One region of the Streptomyces sp. NPDC089424 genome, then DNA from elsewhere that is predicted to be linked to it. Evidence: predicted binding sites of a transcription regulator. Region 1 holds the regulator's gene; the other holds the start of a gene.
The links. Region 1 encodes HrcA, which represses chaperone genes, less so after heat shock. Its sites were predicted from a motif close to TTNGCACTCNGNNNNNCNGAGTGCNAA; they were not measured.
Positions count from the first base shown of each region.

Region 2: the regulator HrcA is predicted to act here: its motif matches at 4,564-4,590, upstream of groES (co-chaperone GroES).

Region 1 covers NZ_JBIVHU010000006.1:383,608-393,886, forward strand. The annotation lists gene dnaJ (molecular chaperone DnaJ) at 216-1,355, opposite strand; gene hrcA (heat-inducible transcriptional repressor HrcA) at 1,356-2,372, opposite strand; gene ACIP2X_RS26625 (MBL fold metallo-hydrolase) at 2,621-3,367, shown strand; gene ACIP2X_RS26630 (DUF3097 domain-containing protein) at 3,397-4,203, shown strand; gene hemW (radical SAM family heme chaperone HemW) at 4,442-5,674, opposite strand; gene ACIP2X_RS26640 (SpoIIE family protein phosphatase) at 5,702-7,816, opposite strand; gene ACIP2X_RS26645 (AMP-dependent synthetase/ligase) at 8,060-9,934, opposite strand; gene lepA (translation elongation factor 4) at 10,210-10,279, opposite strand, start outside.
Region 2 covers NZ_JBIVHU010000009.1:241,574-251,852, forward strand. The annotation lists gene ACIP2X_RS32175 (YciI family protein) at 1-142, shown strand, start outside; gene ACIP2X_RS32180 (RNA polymerase sigma factor) at 196-1,476, shown strand; gene ACIP2X_RS32185 (methyltransferase domain-containing protein) at 1,503-2,666, opposite strand; gene ACIP2X_RS32190 (polysaccharide deacetylase family protein) at 2,757-3,674, shown strand; gene ACIP2X_RS32195 (polysaccharide deacetylase family protein) at 3,674-4,468, shown strand; gene groES (co-chaperone GroES) at 4,737-5,045, shown strand; gene groL (chaperonin GroEL) at 5,162-6,787, shown strand; gene ACIP2X_RS32210 (ester cyclase) at 6,856-7,563, opposite strand; gene ACIP2X_RS32215 (SDR family NAD(P)-dependent oxidoreductase) at 7,627-8,400, opposite strand; gene ACIP2X_RS32220 (MOSC domain-containing protein) at 8,483-9,151, opposite strand; gene ACIP2X_RS32225 (LysR family transcriptional regulator) at 9,232-10,128, shown strand; gene ACIP2X_RS32230 (WhiB family transcriptional regulator) at 10,188-10,279, opposite strand, start outside.

The DNA of each region.
Region 1 (10,279 bases):
GAACAGACCCTGCCGGCCCGGCTGACTGTGCCTGCCCGGGGGACGACCCCCGGACCCCCGGCCGGCCTCGGCGCCCGCGCCGCGCGCGTTCTCAGCGCCCGTTGAACGCGTCCTTCAACCGCGAGAACAGACCCTGCTGGCCCGGCTGACTGTGCCTGCCCGGGGGACGACCCCCGGACCCCCGGCCGGCCTCGGCGCCCGCGCCGCGCGCATTCTCAGCGCCCGTTGAACGCGTCCTTCAACCGCGAGAACAGACCCTGCTGACCCGGCTGGAACTGGCCCGTGGGCCGTTCCTCGCCGCGCAGCTTGGCCAGCTCGCGCAGGAGGCGCTCCTGCTCCACGTCCAGCTTGGTCGGGGTCTGGACCTCGACGTGCACGATGAGGTCGCCGCGACCGCCGCCGCGCAGGTGCGTGACGCCCCGGCCGTGCAGCGGGATCGACTGGCCGGACTGGGTGCCCGGGCGGATGTCGACCTCCTCCATGCCGTCCAGGGTCTCCAGCGGCACCTTGGTGCCTAGGGACGCCGCCGTCATCGGGATCGTGACCGTGCAGTGCAGGTCGTCACCGCGACGCTGGAAGGTCGCGTGCGGCAGCTCGTGGATCTCGACGTAGAGGTCGCCGGCGGGACCGCCGCCGGGCCCGACCTCGCCCTCGCCGGCGAGCTGGATACGCGTGCCGTTGTCGACGCCGGCCGGGATCTTGACCGTCAGGGTGCGGCGGGAGCGCACCCGGCCGTCGCCCGCGCACTCCGGGCACGGGTTCGGGACCACGGTGCCGAAGCCCTGGCACTGCGGGCAGGGGCGCGAGGTCATGACCTGGCCCAGGAAGGACCGGGTGACCTGCGACACCTCGCCACGGCCGCGGCACATGTCGCAGGTCTGCGCCGCCGTACCCGGCGCCGCTCCCTCACCGCTGCACGTGGAGCAGACGATGGCCGTGTCGACCTGGATGTCCTTCGTCGTGCCGAAGGCCGCCTCGTCCAGCTCGATCTCGATACGGATCATCGCGTCCTGGCCCCGGCGGGTGCGCGAGCGCGGCCCGCGCTGCGACGCCGTACCGAAGAACGCGTCCATGATGTCCGAGAAGTTCCCGAAGCCACCCGCGCCGAAGCCGCCCGCGCCACCCGCGGCGCCGGCCTGCGAGAGGGGGTCGCCGCCGAGGTCGTAGACCTGCTTCTTCTGCGGGTCCGAGAGCACCTCGTAGGCGGCGTTGATCTCCTTGAACCGCTCCTGGGTCTTCGGATCCGGGTTGACGTCCGGATGCAGCTCGCGTGCGAGCCGCCGGAAGGCCTTCTTGATCTCTTCCTGCGACGCGTCGCGGCGCACGCCGAGGACGGCGTAGTAGTCCGTGGCCACTTACGACTCCGCCAGGATCTGTCCGACGTACCGTGCCACTGCGCGTACCGCTCCCATCGTTCCCGGGTAATCCATGCGGGTCGGTCCGACCACGCCGAGCTTGGCAACCGCCTCGCCGCCCGAACCGTAGCCCACCGACACCACCGAGGTGGAGTTGAGTCCCTCATGGGCGTTCTCGTGCCCGATGCGCACGGTCATGCCCGAATCCTTCGCCTCGCCAAGCAACTTGAGGAGCACGACCTGCTCCTCCAGTGCCTCCAGCACCGGCCGGATGGTGAGGGGGAAGTCATGTCCGAAGCGGGTGAGATTGGCCGTCCCGCCGATCACCAGCCGCTCCTCCGTCTCCTCGACCAGTGTCTCCAGCAGCGTGGCGAGCACCGTCTGGACCGTGCCGCGGTCCTCCGCCTCGAAGGCCTCGGGCAGATCCTGCACCAGTTGCGGCACATCCGTGAAACGGCGGCCCGCGACCCGGCTGTTCAGCCGCGCCCGCAGATCGGCCAGCGACGCCTCGCCGAAGGGGGCCGGGCAGTCGACCATCCGCTGCTCGACCCGCCCGGTGTCGGTGATCAGCACCAGCATCACGCGTGCGGGCGCCATCGACAGCAGCTCCACGTGCCGCACGGTGGAGCGGGTCAGCGACGGGTACTGCACGACGGCGACCTGCCGGGTGAGCTGCGCGAGCAGCCGCACGGTCCGGGTGACCACGTCGTCCAGGTCGACGGCGCCGTCGAGGAAGTTCTGGATCGCGCGCCGCTCCGGCGCCGTCAGCGGCTTGACCTCGGCGAGCTTGTCCACGAAGAGCCGGTAGCCCTTGTCGGTCGGGATCCGCCCGGCGCTGGTGTGCGGCTGGGCGATGAACCCCTCGTCCTCCAGCGCCGCCATGTCGTTGCGGACCGTCGCCGGGGAGACGCCGAGACTGTGCCGTTCGGTGAGCGCCTTGGAACCGACCGGCTCCTCCGTACCCACGTAGTCCTGGACGATCGCGCGCAGTACCTGCAGCCGTCGTTCACTGAGCATCCGCGCGCACCTCCAGTACGTCGTCCCCTGGGCGCTCCCCCTGGCACTCGACAGACGCGAGTGCCAGCCTTACCGGCCCAGTGTACGGCCGTCGGGTACGCCCCGGGCAAGGCCCGTCCTGCCAGGTCGTGCCGGACGGGGGCGGACGGCGGGCCCGTCGGGCCTGTCGCCCCTGCCACCGTGCTCCCGATTCCGGACCTTCGCCGCCGGGCGGGCGCGAACACCGCGACAGGGCCTAGCGTCGCCGTATGAGCGTGACTTGGGAAGAGGTGGGCTGGGAGCGGCTCGCCGGCGGTGTCGGGCGGTGCCGGCTGCCGGGGTGGGACTGCACGGTGGGGCTGGTGACCGGCCGGGGCGCGGCGCTGCTGATCGACGCGGGGTCGAGCCTCGCGGAGGGTGCGGCGCTGCGGGCGCGGGCGGAGGCCCTCGCCGGGCGGCGTGTGACCCATCTCGCGCTCACGCACCCCCACTTCGACCACGTCCTCGGCGCCGCGGCGTTCGCCGGCGCGGAGGTCTTCGGCGCGGTCGGCGCCGAGACCGTGCTCGGGGGGCGGCGCGGCCGGGAGGAGCTGCGCGCGGACGCCGTCCGCCACGGCCTGGACGCCGCGGCCGCCCAGGAGGCGACGGACACGCTGGTCGCGCCCCGCCATCTCGTCAGCGGCGAGTGGACCCTCGACCTGGATCCCGGCCGCCAGGTCCTGCTCGCCAACGTGGGCCCCGCGCACACGGCCCACGACCTCGTGGTGCTGGTCCCCGGGCACGGCGCGGGCGACCCCGAGGTGGTCTTCTGCGGCGACCTCGTCGAGGAGTCCGGCGAGCCGCAGGCGGGCCCCGACGCCGTACCGTCCCACTGGCCCGCCGCCCTCGACCGGCTGCTGCGCCTCGGCGGCGAGGACGCGCTGTACGTGCCCGGTCACGGTGCGGTCGTGGACGCCGCGTTCGTGCGGCGCCAGCGCGACGCGCTGGCCGCGCGGTTCGGCGTGTCGCTCGAATGACCCGGCGAGCTGTCCATATCGTCATGCGAATGCGCCAGTACTCTCCGGACCTGACACCGCCGTGGAAGAAGCCCCGACCCGTGCCGGAGGTCGCCGCGGAGCCAGGTCTGGTGGTCGAGGAGCCCGGCACCGGCTTCTGCGGCGCGGTGATCCGCTGCGAGGCGGGCACGGTGACCCTGGAGGACCGCTTCGGCAAGCACCGGGTGTTCCCCCTGGAGCCCCGGGGCTTTCTGCTGGAGGGCCGCGTGGTGACCCTGGTGCGGCCCGCCACCGGTCCGGAACGGCCCACCCGCACCGCCTCCGGTTCGGTCGCCGTTCCCGGCGCACGCGCGCGCGTGGCCCAGGCCGGCCGCATCTACGTCGAGGGCCGGCACGACGCCGAGCTCGTCGAGAAGGTCTGGGGCGACGACCTGCGCGTCGAGGGCGTGGTCGTGGAGTACCTGGAGGGCGTGGACGACCTGCCGGCGATCGTGCGGTCCTTCGCGCCGGGCCCGGACGCCCGGCTGGGCGTGCTGGTGGACCACCTGGTGCCCGGCACGAAGGAATGGCGTATCGCCGAGTCGGTGACGAGCGAGCACGCCCTGGTGGTGGGCCACCCGTACATCGACCTGTGGGAGGCGGTGAAGCCGTCGGCACTGGGCATCCCCGCGTGGCCGTCCGTGCCGCGGGGGCAGGACTGGAAGACGGGCGTGTGCCGGGCCCTGGGCTGGCCGTCGGAGAACACGGGGGCCGTGTGGCAGGCGATCCTGAAGCGGGTGGGGTCCTACAAGGACCTGGAGCCGGAGCTGCTGGGCCGCGTGGAGGAACTGATCGACTTCGTCACGGCGCAGCCCTGAGCGAGGTCCCGCGCGGCGGCCGTACCAGGACCGCGTGTCCGCCGCGCTACCCCGAGGACGGGACGCCCACGAGCCGTTCGGAGAGCTGCCGGACCCGCTCGGCCTCTTCGGTGCCGCGCAGCCGGCTGTACAGCTTCTGCTCCCCCGGAGGGCCTCCCATGCGCCCGGGCCAGCTGCTCTCCGTCATCGGAACGCAGCCGCTGCGCTGATCCGCCCTGGTCCGCGCCGACCGGCGCGATCAGTCGACGAGGTCCCGCACCACGGCGTCCGCCAGGAGGCGGCCCCGCAGGGTGAGCACGGCACGCCCCTCGGCGTACGGCGCCTCCTGGAGGAGGCCGTCCGCCAGGGCGCGCCCGGCGGCCGCACGGCCCTGTTCCCGCAGCAGCGACAGCGGCACGCCCTCGCGCAGGCGCAGCTCCAGCAGGACGCGCTCCACGCGGCGGTCCTCCTCGGTGAGCACCTCGCGGCCCGCGCCCGGGGAGCGGCCCTCCGCGAGCGCGGCGGCGTAGGCGCCGGGGTGCTTCACGTTCCACCAGCGCACGCCACCCGCGTGGCTGTGGGCGCCCGGTCCCGCGCCCCACCAGTCGGCGCCCCGCCAGTACAGCTCGTTGTGCAGACAGCGCGCGGCCTCGGAGGTGGCCCAGTTGGACACCTCGTACCACGCGAACCCGGCCGCGGACAGCCGGTCCTCCGCGATCAGGTACCGGTCGGCGTGCACGTCGTCGTCCGTCATCGGCACCTCGCCCCGCCGGATCCGGCGGGCGAGCTGGGTGCCCTCCTCGACGATCAGCGCGTACGCGCTGATGTGGTCAGGCCCGGCGGCGAGCGCCGCGTCGAGCGACGCCCGCCAGTCGTCGTCGGACTCCCCCGGGGTGCCGTAGATCAGGTCCAGGTTCACATGCTCGAACCCGGCCGCCCGGGCCTCCGCGACGCACGCCTCGGGCCGGCCGGGGGTGTGCGTGCGGTCCAGGACCTTCAGCACGTGCTGCTTCGCGCTCTGCATCCCGAACGACACCCGGTTGTAGCCCCCCTCGCGCAGGGCCGCGAGATATGCCGGGTCGACCGACTCCGGATTCGCCTCGGTCGTGATCTCGGCGTCCGGTGCCAGCCCGAACTCCTCCCGGACCGCTCCCAGCATCCGGACGAGGTCGTCCGCGGCCAGCAGGGTCGGCGTACCGCCGCCGACGAAGACCGTACGGACCTCGCGGGGGTCGTCGCCGAGCACCTTGCGGGCGAGCCGGATCTCGTCGATCAGGGTGTCGGCGTAGTTGTCGCGCGAGGCGAGCACGCCGCCCGTGCCGCGCAGCTCGGTGGCCGTGTAGGTGTTGAAGTCGCAGTAGCCGCAGCGGGTGGCGCAGTACGGGACGTGCAGATAGAACCCGAGGGGTCGGTCCGCCGCCCCGGCGAGCGCGGCCGGGGGCAGCGCGCCGTCGTGCGGGACGGGCTCGCCGTCGGGAAGTGCGGAAGGCATGTCCTCCATTGTCCCGTACGCCGGGCGTCACTCCGCCTGGAGCACCAGCAGCGCCAGATCGTCCTCCGGCGGGCGTCCGCCGAACTCGTGGACCAGGTGCCGGATCCGCTCGGCGATCAGCTCCGCGCTCATCCCCGCGCACCCCGCCAGCGCCGCCGCCAGGCCGTCCCCGTCGTCGAACTGGCGCGAGCCGCTGCGGCGCTCGGTCACCCCGTCCGTGACGCACAGCAGCGTGTCGCCGGGCCGCAGCTCGAAGGTCTCGCTGACGTACGTCTCGTCCTCCACGACGCCGAGCAGGGTCTGGGGCCGCGCCGCCGTGCGGACGTCGCCGCCGGGCCCGAGGAGCAGCGGCAGCGGGTGCCCGGCGGAGGCGACGGTGCAGCGGACGCCGCCGTCGAAGGGGGCGAGCTCGCCGTACAGGAGCGAGAGGAAGCGGGTCTGCGGCCCCTCGCCGGGGCCGGCGGGCCCGACCAGGGCGCGGGCGGCCGCGTCGGCGGCCTCCGTGGCGTCGTCGAGCAGGAGCTGGTTGAGGCGGTCGAGGACGTCGGCGACGCGGTAGCCCTCGCGGGCCAGCAGCCGCAGCCAGGGGCGGGCCAGCCCGATCACGACGGCCGCCTCGGGCCCCTTGCCCTGCACGTCCCCGATGGCGAAGCACCAGCGCCCGTCGCCGGCCGGGAAGAGGTCGTAGAAGTCGCCGCTGGGGCCGCCCTTGTCGCAGGGCTCGTGGACCAGGGCGCTGCGCACGCCGGGGATCTGCGCCACCGCTCCGGGCAGCAGGCCACGCTGGAGCACGGCGCTGATGGTGGCCTGCCGGGCGTACTGCCGGGCCGCGCCGATGGCCAGCGCCACCCGTCGGCTCAGGTCCTCGACGAGCCCGGTGATCTCGTCCGGGAAGCCGAGGAGGCCGGCCCGCCCGATGACCAAGGTCCCGAGCGGCCGCCCCCCGGCGACGAGCCGGTAGGCCAAGGCACTGCCGCCGTGGTCCGTCCCGCCCGGACGGGAGACCCCGGCACCGGAGGAAACACCGGGTGCACGGATCGCCGCACCGGCCCCGGTCGGACCGCCCGTGCCGTCGGCCCCGTCACCGGGCACCGCGGGGACACCGGGGCCGCGCGGCGTACCGGCGGCGGCCGGGGACGCTCCGGGGCCGGGAGCCGTGCGGGCCGCGCGAGAAGGCCCGGTGGCGGGGGCCGTGCCCGTCGGCGTGCCCCCGGGCAGGATGCCGTCGCCCCGTGGCTCGCTGGGCCAGGGATCCGCGGGCCATGGGTCGGACGGCCACGGGTAGGGAGTCGGGCCCGACGGTGTGAGGCCCTCGGCGGGGCGCGGTGGCTCCTTCTCCAGACAGCGGCGGAGTTCCTCGATCCGCTCCTCGCTGGTGTGCCACACGCGCGCCAGGCGCGGTGCGCCCGCCCCGCCGCCCAGGGCCTCGTCCTCCAGCCAGACCGCGCACCAGTCGGCGAGCCGGGGCACGATCAGCTGTCCGGTGAGCGCGGCGACCAGATCCTCGTCGAGCTGCCCGGCGAGCAGGTCGGAGGCCTCGGCGAGGAAGGACAGCGCGCCCCGCCCGAGCCAGTCCCGGTCCCGCTCGGCCCGCTGCGGCGCGGGCGCGAGCAGCTCGGCACCGAAGAACCCCGTCTCCTCGGGGTCGTACCCCTCGGCGTCCGGGCACACGTCGGCGGACATCCGCGCCCACACCGACTTGGCGCCCCGCCGGTACGTCACGCCCCAGGACTCGGAGAGCGCGGCGACCAGCCGCAGCCCGCGGCCGTACTCGGGCGGGTCGCACGCCGCCGTGCCGTCCCCGTCCCGGGGCGGCCGGGAGGGATGGTGGTCGCAGACCTCGACGACGACGGCACCGGTGTCCGGTTCCAGCCGGCAGACCAGCTCGACATCGGTGCCTGCGTGCACGACGGCGTTCGTCACCAGCTCGCTGAGGACGACCATGGCGTCATGGGCGAGCCGGTCGGTGAGCCGTTCGACGCCGGGCAGCCCGAGGGCGGTCCACTCCTGGAACGCCGCGCGCAGCAGCCCCCGCGCGGTGCCCGGCGCGAGCGGGCTTCCGCCCAGCGCGGCGCGCACCTGTGCGCCGGGGCGCACGGCGGCGAGGGACCCGGACTCCCTCTGCGCCGGAACGGCCCCCATCTACGGCTCCCTGAGCGGCTCGGACCCATACGCCTCGATCACGTCCGACAGGGTGACAGACAGGCCCCGCACATCAGCACGGAGTTACCGAAGTGGCCAATCTCGACCAGAAAACGCCAGTCGTGCTTCCGTGTGGGGCGCAAACCAGCCCCCGGGGCACGGGGCTCGGTCCATATGACGCATCACCGCGGACGCGCGACCGGCCCAGCATCGGCCGACCGCGCGTGCGCCCCTCAGCGCCCCCTACGCCTCGCGCGCCCCCTCGTACATCTCCTCCAGCAGATGCTGGTACTCGCGCTCCACCACGGGCCGCTTCAGCTTCAGGCTCGGCGTGATCTCCCCGTGCTCCACGTCGAGGTCCCGGGGCAGCAGCCGGAACTTCTTGATCGTCTGCCAGCGCTGCAGCCCGGCGTTGAGCTGCTGGACATACCCCTCGACCATCGCCACGGTCGCCGGCGCGGCCACCACCTCGGCGTACGGCTTGCCTCCCAGCCCGTTCTCCTGGGCCCACTGCGTGATCGACGCCTCGTCGAGCGCGATCAGCGCGGTGCAGAAGTTCCGGTCGGCGCCGTGCACCAGGATGTTGGACACGTACGGGCACACCGACTTGAACGCGCCCTCGATCTCGGTCGGCGCGACGTACTTCCCGCCCGAGGTCTTGAACAGGTCCTTCTTGCGGTCGGTGATCCGCAGGTACCCGTCGGGCGACAGCTCCCCGATGTCCCCGGTGTGGAACCAGCCGTCCGGCTCCAGCACCTCCGCGGTCTTCTCCGGCAGCCCGTGGTAGCCCTCCATGATCCCGGGCCCGCGCAGCAGGATCTCGCCGTCCTCGGCGATCCGCACCTCGGTACCGGGCAGCGGCTTGCCGACCGTGCCGGTCCGGTACGCCTCACCCGGGTTCACGAAGGACGCCGCCGAGGACTCGGTCAGGCCGTACCCCTCCAGGATGTGGATGCCGGCACCGGCGAAGAAGTAGCCGATCTCGGGCGCCAGCGCCACCGACCCGGACACGCACGCCCGCAGCCGCCCGCCGAAGGCCTCGCGCAGCTTGGAGTAGACGAGCGCGTCGGCGACCTTGTGCTTCGACGCCAGCGCGAACGGCGCCGACGCGGTCCCGGTGCGCCGGAAGTTGTCCTGGGTGACCTTGGCGTACTCGCGCGCGACGCCCGCCGCCCACTGGAAGATCTTGTACTTGGCGGCACCACCGGCACGGGCCTTCGCCGCGACGCCGTTGTAGACCTTCTCGAAGATCCGCGGCACGGCCGCCATGTACGTCGGCTGCACCACCGGCAGATTCTCGATGATCTTGTCGACCCGGCCGTCGACGGCGGTGATGTGCCCGACCTCGATGTGCCCGGAGGTCAGCACCTTGCCGAAGACGTGCGCGAGCGGCAGCCACAGGTACTGCACGTCGTCCGGCCCGAGCAGCCCGGTCGAGGCGATCGCCTTCGCCATGTACGACCAGTTGTCGTGCGGGAGCCGTACACCCTTGGGCCTGCCGGTCGTACCGGAGGTGTAGATCAGGGTGGCCAGCTGGTCCTTGGTGATCGCGCCGACCCGCTCCTTGACCAGGCTGGGCTCCTTCTGGAGCCGGGCCGCGCCCCGCGCCTCCAGGTCGGCCAGGCTGAGCACCCGGTCGTCGCTCTCCACGCCCTTCGCGTCGACCACCACGATGTGCGTGAGCTCGGGCAGCTCGGCGCGCTTCTGCTGCACCTTGGCCAGCTGCTCGGCGTTCTCCGCGATCAGTACCCGGCTGCCGGAGTCCGCGAGGATGTACGCCGACTCCTCGGCGTTGGTCTGCGGGTAGATCGTGGTGGTGGCCGCGCCGGCGCACATGATGCCGAAGTCGGCGAGGATCCACTCGATGCGGGTGGCGGAGGCCAGCGCGACCCGCTGCTCCGGCTCGACGCCCAGCTCGATCAGTCCCGCCGCGATCGCGTACACCCGCTCGGCGGCCTGCCCCCAGCTCAGCGACTTCCAGTCGTCCGGCCCCTGCCCCGAGGCCGACGGCACCGGATAGCGGTACGCCTCGGCGTCCGGGGTGGCCGAAACGCGCTCCAGGAAGAGGCCCGCGACGGACGGCGGACGGTTCTCGATCAAGGTCTGTGTGTCGCTCACGACATCCTCCGGGGCCCGCGACGGTGCGGCTGGCTCAGGGCGTCTTGCGCCTTCAATGCGGCAGTTTTCACTCGCGAGCCGTTGTTTAACTCGCGAGTAACTATCGAGCAGGCATCAGGTTAGATGCCTACCGGCCACTGCGTAAGAGTCCGCGCTTTGTCACTTCCTCCAGAAGGACGGTCGTACACACGCCGAAGGGGCCCGCCGTGGCGTACGGCAGGCCCCTGTTCGCGTGAATTGTGAGGTAAACCCTCGTTGACGGAGGGCGGCGGCGGTTACTTCTTGCTCTTGCCCGACGCCGCGCTGTCATCGCTGGACAGCACCGCGATGAAGGCCTCCTGCGGA
Region 2 (10,279 bases), on a different contig from region 1:
GACCAAGGAGGTCGTCGGCGGCTACGCCCTGGTCCAGGCCAAGGACATGGCCGAGGCGATCGAGTGGACCAAGCGGTTCCTGAAGGTCCACGAGGCGCACTGGACGGTCACCTGCGAGGTGCGTGAGGTCGCCGAGGGCTGAGTCCACCCGGTTCCGCTTGGCCCGGGGCCGCACGGGGTGTTCGATGGTGGGCTGTGGAACCACAGCCCACCGCCGCCCCCGGCGGCAGCGCGGACGCCGCCCGGCACGCCGTCGGGACCGTCTTCCGTATCGAGTCGCCCCGGATCATCGCCGCCGTCGCCCGGATCGTCCGGGACGTCGGCATCGCCGAGGAACTGGCGCAGGACGCGCTGGTCGCGGCGCTGGAGCAGTGGCCGCGGGACGGCGTGCCGGACAACCCCGGCGCCTGGCTCATGACCACGGCCCGGCATCGCGCCGTCGACCTGGTCCGGCGGCGGGAGAACTACGCCCGCAAGCTCCGGGAGATCGGCCGGGACCTGCCGGTTTCGGCCCCGCCCGAGGAACCCGCCGACCCGGACGACATCGACGACGACCTGCTGAGGCTGGTCTTCACGGCCTGCCACCCGGTGCTGTCCTCCGAGGCCCGCATCGCCCTCACCCTGCGCCTGCTCGGCGGCCTGACGACGCCCGAGATCGCCCGCGCGTTCCTGGTACCGGAGGCGACGGTCGCCCAGCGCATCGTCCGCGCCAAGCGCACGCTCGCGACGCGGAACATCGCCTTCGAGGTGCCCCACGGCCCCGACCGCGAGGCGCGTCTGTCCTCCGTCCTGGACGTCATCTACCTGATCTTCAACGAGGGGTACGCCGCCACGGCCGGCGACGACCTCCTGCGTCCCGGCCTCTGCGAGGACGCGCTGCGCCTGGCCCGCGTGCTGTCCGCTCTGATGCCCAAGGAGCCCGAGGTTCACGGTCTGACGGCCCTGCTGGAGTTCCAGGCCTCGCGCACGGCCGCCCGCACCGGCCCGCACGGCGAACCCGTGCTCCTGCGGGACCAGAACCGGCGCCGCTGGGACCGCCTCCTCGTCGCCCGTGGCATCACGGCGCTCACCCGTGCCGACGCCACCGCCGCCGGCCCCCCGGGCCCGTACGTCCTGCAGGCCGCCATCGCGGCGTGCCACGCCCACGCGTACACCTACGAGGAGACCGACTGGTCCCGCATCGCGACGCTGTACGGCCTGCTCGCCGCCCGCGCCCCGTCGCCGGTCGTCGAACTGAACCGCGCGGTGGCCGTCTCCCTGGCCGAAGGCCCCTCGCGCGCCCTGGAGATGGTCGACGCCCTGGCCGCCGAACCCGCGCTGCGCGACTACCACCTGCTGCCGAGCGTCCGCGGCGACCTGCTGCTCCGGCTGGGCCGTGCGCGGGAGGCCCGTGCGGAGTTCGAGCGCGCGGCGGCACTCGCCCGCAACGGGCGCGAACGTGAGCTGCTGCTGCGCCGGGCCGCAGACTGCGGCTGACCGGAGCCGTCGCCGCCGCGGGCCGGTCAGGCCACCGGGTGGCCGATCAGCATCGTCGGGGCACCCGCGACCCGGGTCAGGAACACCGTCGCGGAATGGGGGCCCTGCGGCTTCACCTTCCTGCGCAGTTCCTCCGGCTCCACCGCCGAGCCCCGCTTCTTCACGGTCAGGATCCCCACCTCCCGTTCCCGCAGCAGCGCCTTCAGCTTCTTGACGTTGAAGGGAAGCCGGTCGGTGATCTCGTAGGCGGAGGCGTACGGCGTCGGGTGCGCCTCGTCGGAGGTGACGTAGGCGATGGTCTCGTCGAGCAGCCCGCCGCCGACCTCGGCGGCCACCTCGGCGACCAGATGGGCGCGGACGACGGCGCCGTCGGGCTCGTACAGATAGCGCCCGACGGGGCGGACCGCCGGATTCGGCAGGCGCCGGGAGCGCAGGGTGCGCGGGCCGGGCAGAAGGGTGGCGCGCACCAGGCCGGGCTCCGTGCCGAACCACAGCACCGCCTCCTTCACGTCCCCGCCGTCCGAGATCCACTCCGCCTCGGCGGCCTCGGGCACCGCCTCGTGCGGGATGCCGGGCGCCACCTTGAGGGCGGCGTACCGGGCGGCGGCGGCCATCCGGACCGCCGAGGACAGGGGCGGCGAGTACGCCTCCGGATCGAAGATCCGGCCCCGCCCGCCGCGGCGCGCCGGGTCCACGAAGACGGCGTCGTACGCCGACACGTCCACGTCGGTGACGTCCGCCTCGCGCACCTCGATCAGCCCGTCCAGGCCCAGCGCCTCGGCGTTGGCCCGCGCGACGGCCGCCGTCAGCGGGTCGCGGTCCACGGCGAGGACACGGATCCCGGCGCGGGCGAGGGCGAGCGCGTCCCCGCCGATCCCGCAGCACAGGTCGGCCACGGAGGCCACGCCCAACTCGGCGAACCGCCGGGCGCGATGGGCCGCGACGCTCGCCCGCGTCGACTGCTCGACCCCGCCCGGTGTGAAGTACATCCGCTCCGCGTCCGCGGGACCGAACTTGGCCACCGCCCGCTGTCGCAGCCGCGCCTGGCCGAGCGCCGCCGACACCAGGTCGGCCGGGTGGTCGCGGCGCAGCCGGGTGGCGACGGCGAGTTCCTGGGCGGGGTCGGTGCCGCGCACCTCGTCGAGGAGGGCCCGGCCTTCGGGGGTGAGGAGAGGGGCGAGGTCGTTCACCGGGACATTGTCGGCCAGTCGGTGGATGGTCCGCCTCCGGCGGTGGTGTCAGCGGGGGTTCGGGGGTGTGGCCTGGGAGGATCCGGCCCCATGGAACTAGTAGTACAAAATGACAAAAAAGGTCCGAATGGCCGCCGGAGAGCCACGACGGTCATGGCGGGGGTCGCCGTGCTGGCCGCCGCCGCCGTGGCCTCGGGCTGCACCAGGAGCACCGAGGCGCCCCCGCCCCTCAAGGCGCCCCCGGCCCGGGCCCTCGACGGATACGCCGCCAAGCTCCGCGCCGAGCAGGCCGCCAGGGTCGCCGCCGCCAAGCGCTGGGGCCTGAAGGAGACCCCGCTGCGGGCGCCGGCACCGCCCGGGCGGAAGCCGGAGATCACCACCCGCGAGGGCTTCGAGGTGGACGGGCACGAGGAGCAGGGGCTTCCGCCGGTCTTCACGACCGTCCCCACCAAGGAGAAGGTCGTCTTCCTCACCATCGACGACGGCGCCGAGAAGGACCCGGCGTTCCTGCGGATGATGAGCGAGCTGAAGATCCCGTACACCGCGTTCCTCAGCGACTACCTGGTCAGCGAGGACTACGACTACTTCCGGCGGATGCAGGACAGGGGGGTGACCCTGAACAACCACACCCTGACCCACCCCTACCTGCCCGGACTGTCCTACGACGAGCAGAAGCACGAGATCTGCGGCATGCAGGACGTCATCGAGGAGCGCTACGGCAAGCGCCCGCTCCTGTTCCGCCCGCCCTACGGCAACTACAACTCCGACACCCTGCACGCCGCCAAGGACTGCGGTGTCACCCACGTACCGCTGTGGAACGAGGAGGTCTTCGTCGACCGCTGGGACTACCGCGAATGGGACCGGGACATCCACCCCGGCGACATCGTCCTCAGCCACTTCCGGGGCACCGACGACTGGGCGGGCGAGATGCCCGACATGATCCGCGTCTTCCTCGACAAGATCACGGCGAAGGGCTACGCGGTGGGCCGCCTGGAGGACTACCTGTGATTCGGCGCGGGTGGACGGCCGGGGCCGCGGTACTGCTGGCCCTGCTCGCCGGCTGCGCCCTGCCCGACGGCCCGCGCGGGCGGTCCGTGGAGGCGGGGGCGGCACCCGGCTCGGCGGCCTCGGGGCTGCCGCCCCACCTGCGCTGGGGGCTGTCCGCGCCGTTCTCCCCGCCGCCCTCGCCCGTGCGGCACCTGGCCCGGCCCGCGGACGGTCTCGCCCCCGTGCTGGACCGCATCCCGACCACCCACAAGGTCGTCTTCCTCACCTTCGACGACGGCGCCGAGAAGGACCCCCGCTTCGTCGACATGGTCCGTGAACTGCGCCTGCCCGTCAGCATGTTCCTCACCGACAGTGTCGTCGGCCCCGGCTACGGCCACTTCGCGCGGCTCCGCTCGGTCGGCGCGAGCGTGCAGAACCACACCCTCGACCACGCCGCCCTGCGCGGGGTGCCGTACGCCGGCCAGCGCGCCGAGATCTGCGGCCAGCAGCAGAAGCTCCGGGCCCGCTTCGGTCTCCGCCCGCATCTGTTCCGCCCGCCCTACGGCACGTACGACACGACGACCCGCAAGGCGGCCGTGGACTGCGGCATCAAGGCGATCGTCCTGTGGCGCGCCACGATGGACGCGGCCGACCTCACCTTCACCGAGGGCCCCGCCCGGCTGCGCCCCGGCGACATCGTCTCGGTCCCCTCGACCGAGACCCCCGAACCCAAGCTCCGCGAACGCACGACCCGCCTGCTGCGCCGGGTCCAGGAGGCGGGGCTGACGGTGGGGCGGCTGGAGGACTATCTGTGACACCGGCGCTCCCGGGGACGCGCCGCTGAATCCGTGACGGACGCGCCGGTGAAGGGGCCTGACGGGGCGCCGCGGGGCCGACGCGCCGCGACCGATTGGCACTCCGCTTGACCGAGTGCTAATCGCAGTCATAGTCTCGGCTCTGGCACTCCCCACTGGAGAGTGCCAACACAGCGACGGGCAGGTCCGGCACCCGCGACGACGGATCCACCTGGTCGCCACCTCAGACAGTTAACCCCGTGAGATCTCCGAAGGGGGAGGTCGGATCGTGACGACCACCAGCTCCAAGGTTGCCATCAAGCCGCTCGAGGACCGCATCGTGGTCCAGCCGCTCGACGCCGAGCAGACCACCGCCTCTGGCCTGGTCATTCCGGACACCGCCAAGGAGAAGCCCCAGGAGGGCGTCGTCCTGGCCGTGGGCCCGGGCCGCTTCGAGGACGGCAACCGCCTTCCGCTCGACGTTTCCGTCGGCGACGTCGTCCTGTACAGCAAGTACGGCGGCACCGAGGTGAAGTACAACGGCGAGGAGTACCTCGTCCTCTCGGCTCGCGACGTCCTCGCGATCATCGAGAAGTAGTTCACCCACAGCACACCGTTTTGAGCTGCGCCCCTGGCCCCCGCGACCGTTAACGAAGCCGGGCGTCCGGGGCGCAGTTCGTTTACCGCAGACTTTCCGAGAGGGCTCCCGCTGCCATGGCGAAGATCCTGAAGTTCGACGAGGACGCCCGTCGCGCCCTCGAGCGCGGCGTCAACAAGCTCGCCGACACGGTGAAGGTGACGATCGGCCCCAAGGGCCGCAACGTCGTCATCGACAAGAAGTTCGGCGCTCCCACCATCACCAACGACGGCGTCACCATCGCCCGTGAGGTCGAGGTCGAGGACCCCTACGAGAACCTCGGCGCCCAGCTGGTGAAGGAGGTGGCGACCAAGACCAACGACATCGCGGGTGACGGTACGACCACCGCGACCGTCCTGGCGCAGGCGCTGGTCCGCGAGGGCCTGCGGAACGTCGCCGCCGGCGCCTCCCCGGCCGCCCTGAAGAAGGGCATCGACGCCGCGGTCAGGGCCGTCTCCGACGACCTGCTGGCCTCCGCCCGCCCGATCGACGAGAAGTCCGACATCGCGGCCGTCGCCGCGCTGTCCGCCCAGGACCAGCAGGTCGGCGAGCTGATCGCCGAGGCGATGGACAAGGTCGGCAAGGACGGTGTCATCACCGTCGAGGAGTCCAACACCTTCGGTCTGGAGCTGGACTTCACCGAGGGCATGGCCTTCGACAAGGGCTACCTGTCGCCGTACTTCGTGACGGACCAGGAGCGCATGGAGGCCGTCCTCGACGACCCGTACATCCTCATCCACCAGGGCAAGATCGCCGCGATCGCGGACCTCCTGCCGCTGCTGGAGAAGATCATCCAGAGCAACGCCTCGAAGCCGCTGCTGATCATCGCCGAGGACGTCGAGGGCGAGGCCCTCTCCACCCTCGTCGTGAACAAGATCCGCGGCACCTTCAACGCCACCGCCGTGAAGGCCCCCGGCTTCGGCGACCGCCGCAAGGCGATGCTCCAGGACATGGCGACCCTCACCGGCGCCACGGTCATCTCCGAGGAGGTCGGCCTCAAGCTCGACCAGGTCGGTCTGGACATCCTCGGCAGCGCCCGCCGCGTCACCGTCACCAAGGACGACACCACGATCGTCGACGGTGCCGGCAACAAGGCGGACGTCGAGGGCCGGATCGCGCAGATCAAGGCCGAGATCGAGGCCACGGACTCCGACTGGGACCGCGAGAAGCTCCAGGAGCGCCTCGCGAAGCTGGCCGGCGGCGTGTGCGTGATCAAGGTCGGCGCCGCCACCGAGGTGGAGCTGAAGGAGAAGAAGCACCGTCTGGAGGACGCCATCTCCGCGACCCGCGCCGCGGTCGAGGAGGGCATCGTCTCCGGTGGTGGCTCCGCGCTCGTCCACGCCGTGAAGGTGCTGGACGACAACCTCGGCAAGGAGGGTGACGAGGCCACCGGTGTCGCCGTCGTCCGCCGCGCCGCCGTCGAGCCGCTGCGCTGGATCGCCGAGAATGCCGGCCTGGAGGGCTACGTCATCGTCTCCAAGGTGGCCGAGCTGGAGAAGGGCAGCGGCTACAACGCCGCCACCGGCGAGTACGGCGACCTGATCAAGTCCGGTGTCATCGACCCGGTCAAGGTCACCCGCTCCGCCCTGGAGAACGCCGCCTCCATCGCCTCCCTGCTGCTCACGACCGAGACCCTGGTCGTCGAGAAGAAGGAAGAGGAGCCGGAGGCCGCGGCCGGCCACGGTCACGGCCACGCGCACTGACCTCAGCCGTACCAGGTGAGGCCCGGCACCCGAGGGGTGCCGGGCCTCCCTGTTTCCCCTCGCGGGCTCTAGCGCTCCATCTCCTCGAAGACGCCCAGCTGTTCCATCAGCCCCAGGCGGTCGTACTCCCACCAGCCCTCGGCGAGCTTTCCGTCCCCGCCGCACCGGAAGACCGTGGTCCCCGTCATCGTGACGTCCTTGCCGGTGGCCGCGATGCCCAGGAACTCGCCCTTGTGCCTGGCCCTCCAGAACCACCGGGCGCACACCCGGTCGCCTTCCGCGATCAGGTCCTCGATGCTGAAGGCGAAGTCGAACCCGTCCCGCCAGACCCGCATCTCGCGCCGGACGTGGTCCATGCCGACCGTGTCCTGCGCGGTCGCCGGATCATGACTGCGATAGTGCTCCGCCATCACCTCGTCGAGCGGCGGCAGCTCACCGGGCGTCCCCGCCAGGTCGAAGAACCGCCGCACGACGGAGCTTGAGACCTGCTCGTCCCGGACCACGTCCAGATCGGTGAACGTCGGCTTCCCGTCGCACAGCGCGACCATCTCCTGGAAGATCCGGTCCGTCTCCGGGAGCGTCGAGTTCCGCACCGCCTCCTCGTACGAGGGGAACTCCACGATCTCGATGAAGTGCGACGCGTCGCCCCGGTCCTTGCCGATCAGGCTGTGTGTCGCGGTCCGCTTGCCCTTGGTCTGCTCGACCCAGGCGTCCATCAGCCGATCCAGCTCCTGGAACCGGGTGGTCTTGCAGTCGATGACCTGCACGAATGTCATGGCGCCGCCTCCCGTCCCCCCTGGGTCCCGGTCCACGGCTCCATTCTCCCACCAGGGCGCCGGCTACTGCGGGCCGTACTTCCGTCCGGCCCGCGAGCTGACGCCGCCGAGCAGTGCGCGCGGCGCCACCTTCACCATGCCCATCAGGGCCTTGTAGCGGGGGTCCGGGATCGAGACGGTCCTGCCCCGGGCCAGGTCCGCGAGGGCCGCCGCCACCAGCTTGTCGGCGTCGAGCCACATCCAGGACGGGATGCTGTCCGTGCCCATGCCGGCCCGCTGGTGGAACTCGGTACGGACGAAGCCGGGGCACAGCGCCATCAGCCGGACGCCGGTGCCCGCCAGGTCACGGGCCACGCCCTGGGTGAACTGGACGACCCAGGCCTTGGAGGCCCCGTAGGTGCCGCGCGGGACGAAGGCGGCGACCGAGGCGACGTTCACGACCCCTCCCCGCCCGCGCTCGCGCATGGCCTCGGTCGCCGCCGACGTCAGCCGCAGGACGGCCTCGCAGTGCACCTTGAGCATCTTGAGCTCGTCGGCCATGGAGACGTCGAGGTAGCGGCCCTTGTTGCCGAAACCGGCGTTGTTGATCAGGAGATCGACGGGGTTCCTGCGATCGGCGAGACGGCCGGCGACCGCCTCGATGCCGGCGTCGGTCGCCAGGTCCGCGGTGAGGACCTCCGCCTCGATGCCGTGCCGGTCGTGCAGTTCGGTCGCCTGCTCGCCAAGGCGCTTGGTGTCGCGGGCCACCAGGACGAGGTTGTGCCCGTCCGCCGCCAGCCGCCGCGCGAACGCGGCACCGATTCCCGCGGTCGATCCCGTAATCAGAGCCGTTGTCATGGGCCAAGGGTAGTGACCCGGACCGCCCGCCGACGGTGGCCGACGGTGAAGTTTTCGCGCATGACACCCTTGTGACCTGCGGTCAGGCGTCCTGGGGGGCCGCGTACCCGCTCGCCATGTCCCGCCACTCCGGGTGCAGGGCGGAGCCCGCCGCGAGGAGCCGCGGCAGCAGCGTCCGCTCCGTCGTCCCCGCGCGGAACGTGAGCGCGACGGACACCTCGTGGTCCGGCCGGTGCACGATCTCGACCGGGTCGCCCGCACGGATCTCGCCGGGCTCCAGCACCCGCAGATACGCCCCCGGAGCCGCCCGTCGGGTGAACCGCTTCACCCAGCCCCGTTCCTCCAGATGGCTCTGGAAGGTCCGGCAGGGGATCCGCGGCGAGGTGATCTCCAGCAGCACCTCGCGGCCGATCCGCCAGCGCTCGCCGATCAGCGCCGCGGAGACGTCGAGGCCCGCTGTCGTGAGGTTCTCGCCGAAGCAGCCGTTGGCCAGCGGGCGCCCCAGCTCGCGCTCCCACGCGTCGAGGTCCTCGCGCGCCATCGCGTACACGGCCTGGTCGTCACCGCCGTGATGGCGGGTGTGGCACACCGCGTCCCCGGCCAGCCCGCTGCCCCCGACACCTTTGGGGCCGGGCGCCGCCACGTGGACGGGCACATCCACCGGGCGCTTGTCGATCCCGGTCAGGCCCTGGGGATGGTCCGTGTAGGTGACGGCCTGCGCGCGGCCCAGGTTCACAGACAGAAGCCTCATGGCCGCACCGTAGGCGACCAGGAGCCAAAGTGTCGACGCATTATTCGGCGTCGTACCCAAGCTTCGCTTATGCTTGAGGAGTGATCGAGGCTCGTCATCTGCGCGTCCTGCGCGCCGTCGCCGCCACCGGCTCCTTCTCCGCCGCGGGGCGCGAGCTGGGCTGCACCCAGCCCGCGGTCAGCCAGCAGATGAAGGCGCTGGAGACCTCCGTCGGCACGCCCCTCCTGGTGCGCACCGGACGGGAGATGCGGCTGACGCAGGCCGGCGAGGCCCTCGTGCGGCACGCCTCGGGCATCCTCGCCGGGCTCACCGCGGCCGAGGAGGAGGTCGCGGCCATCGCCGGGCTGCGCGCGGGGCGGGTGCGGCTGGTGTCGTTCCCCAGCGGCAGTTCCACGCTCGTGCCGACCGCGCTCGCCGCGCTGCGCGCCGCGCACCCGGGCACCCGGGTCTCCCTGGAGGAGGCCGAGCCGCCCCAGTCCGTCGACAAGCTGCGGGCCGGCGACTGCGATGTCGCGCTCGCGTTCCGCTACGAGGGTGCGGCGGGCGCCGAGGAGTGGGACGACCTGGTCGTACGGCCGCTGCTGAGCGACCGTCTGGTGGCACTGGTGCCGGAGCGGCACCGGCTCGCCCGCTCGCGTTCGGTGGCCATCGGGGAACTGGTCGACGAGCCGTGGATCGCGGGCTGTCCGCGCTGTCGCGGCCAGTTGATCGAGGTGTGCGCGGGGGCCGGGTTCACACCGCGCATCGACTTCGCCACCGACGACTATCCGGCGGTGGTCGGCCTAGTGGGCGCGGGGCTGGGGGTGGCGGTGCTGCCACAACTGGCGATCGAGTCCGTGCGACCCCGGGGAGCTCGGGCGATGGCGCTGGAACCGGCGGTGCGGCGGGAGATCGTCGCGCTGACGCTGCCCGATCTGGCGCAGGTGCCGGCGGTGCGGGCGACGCTGGATGAACTGGCGCGGGCGGCGACCCGCTAGCCGCGCGCGTCGGAAGTCAGAGACACGTTCAGGCGTGCTCCATCTGGAGAAACGTTCCTTCAGGTGTTCGAAGCGGTGCTGCCGCCCGTCGACGCCGGCACCAGCCGGTGGCGGGCCCTGCCCATGAGCTCCTCGCGCTCGTCCTCGGTCA